Regions from separate parts of the Sphaerisporangium sp. B11E5 genome, predicted to be linked through region 1. Evidence: riboswitches for the same ligand, from Rfam matches in the RefSeq annotation. Region 1 holds a riboswitch; the other holds the start of a gene.
What was found. A riboswitch is a leader RNA that binds a small molecule or an ion and turns the genes downstream of it on or off. The one in region 1 is predicted to bind thiamine pyrophosphate.
Positions count from the first base shown of each region.

Region 2: another riboswitch for thiamine pyrophosphate. It lies ahead of ABGB17_RS15520 (cytosine permease); the one in region 1 lies ahead of thiO (glycine oxidase ThiO).

Region 1 is NZ_JBDPMD010000055.1:25,236-27,621, forward strand. It holds gene ABGB17_RS33160 (FAD-dependent oxidoreductase) at 1-618, opposite strand, end outside; TPP riboswitch at 757-870, shown strand; gene thiO (glycine oxidase ThiO) at 866-2,062, shown strand; gene thiS (sulfur carrier protein ThiS) at 2,126-2,326, shown strand; gene ABGB17_RS33175 (thiazole synthase) at 2,352-2,386, shown strand, end outside.
Region 2 is NZ_JBDPMD010000013.1:113,637-116,022, reverse strand. It holds gene ABGB17_RS15525 (hypothetical protein) at 1-672, shown strand, start outside; TPP riboswitch at 780-901, shown strand; gene ABGB17_RS15520 (cytosine permease) at 892-2,262, shown strand; gene ABGB17_RS15515 (methylated-DNA--[protein]-cysteine S-methyltransferase) at 2,177-2,386, opposite strand, start outside.

The DNA of each region.
Region 1 (2,386 bases):
GGTCAGCCCGCCCGGGTCCACCGAGCCGACCATGGTGCCGAGCCGCAGGTCGATGCCCGCCTCGGCGTACCACGGCGCGGTGAACGCGCCGACCTCGCAGCCGAGGGCGGTGGCGAGCGGCGACGGCGCCGACTCGACGACCACGACCTCGCACCCGGCCTTGCGGGCGGCGGTGGCGACCTCGGCCCCGATCCACCCGGCGCCGACGATCACGACCCTGACGCCCTCGGTCATCAGCTCCCGGAGGGTGAGGGCGTCGTCGATGGTGCGCAGCACGTGCTGCGGGCCCTCGCCGCGCAGCCGCACCGGCGCCGCGCCGGTCGCGACGATCAACCCGTCGAACTCCAGCTCGCCCTCGGTCGTCTCCAGCGTGCCCTCGCGCAGCCCCTTGGCCGCGACACCGAGCCGCAGATCGACGTCCAGCGCGCCGAAGTCGGAGTCCACCAGCGTGGAGTCCAGATCTCCCTGCAGCACCGCCTTGGAAAGGGGAGGCCGATCATACGGCCGATGGGGCTCCTCCCCGATCAGGGTGATGCGCCCTTTGAATCCTCGGGCCCGTAGCGCCTCGACACTCCGCACACCGGCCAGCCCGGCGCCTACTACCGCGACATGATTCACAACCTGACCCTAAGCGGCCGGGCCGGTAACTTGCCAACGGCGATTTGGTAACAAATTGGCTCACTACCCGGTACGCGCGGTAATGAGACTACTCAACCAGGTGCGCATGCCGTAGGAGGGCAGGAATAGGCTAGTGTCGCAAGCACGCGCGGGAGTCCGGCGAGACCGGGCTGAGAGGAGGGCTCGTAGGCCCTCGACCGCCAGAGACCTGATCCGGATCATGCCGGCGAAGGGAGCGGGATCCTCCGTGAACGTGCCGCACGCGAACCGTGCCGCGGCGCCCCCTGTCACGCACCGGGCGGACGTCTGCGTGGCCGGAGGCGGCGTCATCGGGTTGTCCATCGCCTGGCGCGCCGCCGCGCTCGGCCTGTCCGTCGTCGTCGCCGACCCCTCTCCCGGGTCGGGCGCCACCCACGCGGCGGCGGGCATGCTCGCCCCGGTGAGCGAGGTGACCTACACCGAGGAGCCGCTGCTGCGGCTCGGCCTCGCGTCGCTGGCCCGGTGGCCCGCCTTCGCGGTCGAGCTCGGCGAGGAGTCCGGCGTGGACGTCGACCACCGGACGGACGGCACGCTGGCCGTGGCGTTCGACGCCGACGACCTCACGGCGCTCGGCGAGCTCGCGGACTTCATGGCGAAGCTGTCGCTGCCGGCGCAGCGGCTGACCGGCCGCGAGTGCCGCCGGCTGGAGCCCATGCTGGCCCCCGGGGTGCGCGGCGGCGTGCTCGCCGCCGAGGACGCCTGGGTGGACCCGCGCCGGGTCGCCGACGCCCTGCTGGCCGCCGCCGTGCGGCGCGGGGTGACGCTGGTGCGCGACCGGGTGACCGGGGTGATCGTCGAGAGCGACACGGCGACGGGTGTGCGGCTGGCGGGCGGCGGCACGGTGGCCGCGGGGCGGGTGGTGCTCGCCACCGGGGCCTGGTCGGGCGCGCTCGACGGGCTGCCGCCGGGGGTGCTGCCGCCGGTGCGGCCGGTCAAGGGGCAGATCATGCGGCTGCGCGGCGCGCCGGGGTTCCTCGGCCACTGCGTGCGCGGCGTGGTGCACGGTTCGTCCGCCTACCTCGTGCCCCGCGGGGACGGCGAGGTCGTGCTCGGCGCGTCCCAGGAGGAGATGGGGTTCGACACCCGCGTGACGGCGGGCGGGCTGTACGAGCTGCTGCGCGACGCCCGTGAGCTGGTGCCGGGGATCACCGAGCTGGAGGTCACCGACACCGTCGCCAGCCTGCGTCCCGGCACGCCGGACAACATCCCCGTGATCGGCCCGGCGTCCCTGCCCGGCCTGGTGCTGGCCACCGGGCACCACCGCGGCGGCGTGCTGCTGGCCCCGCTGACCGCCGAGTACGTGGCGGCGGAACTGGCGGGCGGGTGGCCGGGGGACGGCCCGCCGGTGGCGGAGATCTGCTCCCCCGCGCGGTTCGCCGGCCGGACCGCGCACCACCACTACTGACAGACGGCAAGGAGGATGGGGGCTTCCCCGGCCCTGCGGCCGGGACGTGTCCCGTAACGGCATATGAAGGTGACGATCAACGGCATGGCCCACGACCTCCCCGCCGGCACCACCGTCGGGCAGGCCGTGCGGGAGCTGACCGCCGCCCCGGGCGGCGTGGCGGTCGCGCTGAACGACGAGGTGGTACGGCGCGGCGACTGGGAGTCGACCGCGCTCGGCGAGAACGACCGGGTCGAGGTGCTGACGGCGGTGCAAGGTGGCTGACCCGACGACCCCCACGGAGATCCCCATGGACACCCGCATGGACGCGGCGCCGGACGACGC
Region 2 (2,386 bases), on a different contig from region 1:
GAGAACCTGTGGGTCATCGAGAACGCCACCACGTTCCCGCCGGGCGGCAAGGCCGGGTGGAAGGCGAAGTCCACGCTGCGGCGCCTGGCCGGGTCGGTGTGGCGCAAGGTGCGCACGCCGATCGTGGTCAAAGGACTCGACGGCAAGTGGGCGGCGGGCTCGGTGCGCGGCAAGGCGGCTCTGGCCCGCTGGACCGGCACGGCCTGGCGCGCGGTCGCGCTTCCGGCGGTCCCGTCCGCGCACCCGGGCCAGATCTCGGAGCTCACCGATGTCGCGGTCGACGGTGAGACCGCCCGGGTGATGGCCGTCGGCTGGGTCGCCTGGCCCTGCGGCGGCGCGAAGCGCTCCTTCTGCGGTGAGACTTTGCTGCTGACCGGCTATCTGGGCAGCTTCGGCTTCGAGGTCCGCGGTGAACCGGGCATCCAGCCGCGGGCCCAGGCGGAGCCCGACGGCAGAGGCGGGGCCTGGATCGTCTACGACGCCAAGGGCGGAGGCAGCAGGTACCTGCACATCGGCCCCGACAGTGTCGAGCCGGGCTCCTTCCCGGCTCCGCCGAACCGGAAGGCGTCCGTCCGTGACCTCGCTCTCCAGTTGGAGAGCGGCGGTGCCATCTGGGCGGTCGGCGCGGCACCTTCCGGCCGCGACGGTTCGATCTGGGCCCGCCGCCCCTGAGCCGGCCGGGGCCCACCGGGTGCCGGATGCCTGCCTGCCGGTAGCTGATCGCAGGCGAATAGGGCATCATTGGGGCGCGAGCGGGGGATGACCTCCCAACTCGACACGAAGTCCAACGCGGGAGCTCGGGCGAAACCGGGCTGAGAGGGCGGCTCCTTCATCAGGCGCGCCGCCGACCGCATGAACCTGTCCGGATAATGCCGGCGTAGGGAGTGTGTGATGTCGCCTGCCGTCGACGAGGCTCCGCTGACCCTTGACGAGGCTCCCCCGAAGACACTCGGGGCGTTCGACCAAGGGGCGTTCTGGGCGAACCTCGGAGTGAGCCTTCTCGGGTTCTCCGGGGCCCTCCTGCTGCTCGACCCGCTCGGCGGGGCTCCCCTCGGGCTGGGGGCGGCGGTGCTCGCGGCCGTGGCCGGGAGCCTCATCGGGACGGTGATGGTCGGGCTGGCGGCCGTGCCCGGCGCGCGGACGGGGGCGCCGGCGATGGTGCTGCTGCGCGGGCTGTTCGGGGCGCGGCTGTCCTATGTGCCGACCGTGCTCAACATCGTGCAGATGTTCGGCTGGGGGGCCTTCGAGCTGTGGGTGATCGCCAACGGGGCACAGGCGATCTTCGGGGACGCGGTGCCGTACCAGGCGTGGGTGGTCGCGGCGGGGGCGCTGACCGTCGCGCTGACCATCCGGCCGCTCGGTGTGATCCGCCTGCTGCGCCGCTTCGTCACCGCGGGCGTGGTGATCGCGATGATCTGGCTCACGGTCGCGCTGGTGCGGCAGGCGCCGAGCCTCGGTGCCGGGAGCTGGCACTCCTTCGCGCCCGCGGTGGACTACGTGATCGCGCTGTCGGTCTCGTGGGTCCCGGTCGCCGCCGACTACGCCCGCCATTCGCGGTCCGGCCGGGCGGCGTTCGGCGGGGTGGTCACCGGCTACACGATCGCCCAGGTGGCGTGCCTGGTGCTCGGCATCCTGGCGCTCGCCGTGGTGGGGAACGACCCCGACCGGGTGTGGGAGGCGTTCGTCGCGGTGCCGCTCGGCGGGTTGTTCTTCGGCGTGCTGGTGCTGCGCGAGACCGATCAGTCGTTCGCCAACGTCTACTCCACCGCGATGTCGCTGCAGAACCTGATGCCGCGCGTGGACCGGCGGGTGCTTTCCGCCGCGGTCGGCGCTCTGACCACGGTGATCGCCCTGTTCGCCGACGTGAACTCCTACGGCGCGTTCCTCGGCCTGATCGGCGCGGTGTTCGTGCCGATGTTCGCGGTGCTCGCCGTGGACTACTTCGTGCTCGGCGGCGCCGCCCGCTGGGACACCTCGGCCGGCGCGCCCGCCCGGTGGGCGATGATCGTTCCCTGGGTGCTGGGTTTCGTCGCGTACTGGCTGGTCACGGCGACGCCGACGGTCGACGGGTGGGACACCGCGTGGGCGCAGGTGCGTGAGGCGATCGGGTTCGAGCGTCAGCCCTGGATGAACGCGGCGCTGGCGGCGTTCCTCGTCGCCGCGCTGGTGACGTTCCTCACACGGCTCCTTCCAGGCGGAGCAGCAACTCCTTCGCCGCGGGACCGCCGGCGTACCCCCCAAGACGACCAGGCGCCTCGATGACCCGGTGACAGGGCACGATCACGCAGACAGGGTCGGCCGTCAGCGCGTTGCCGATGGCGCGCAGCGCCTGCGGCCGGCCCATGCGCTCGGCGATCTCGGGGTAGGTGGTGAGGCCGCCGAACGG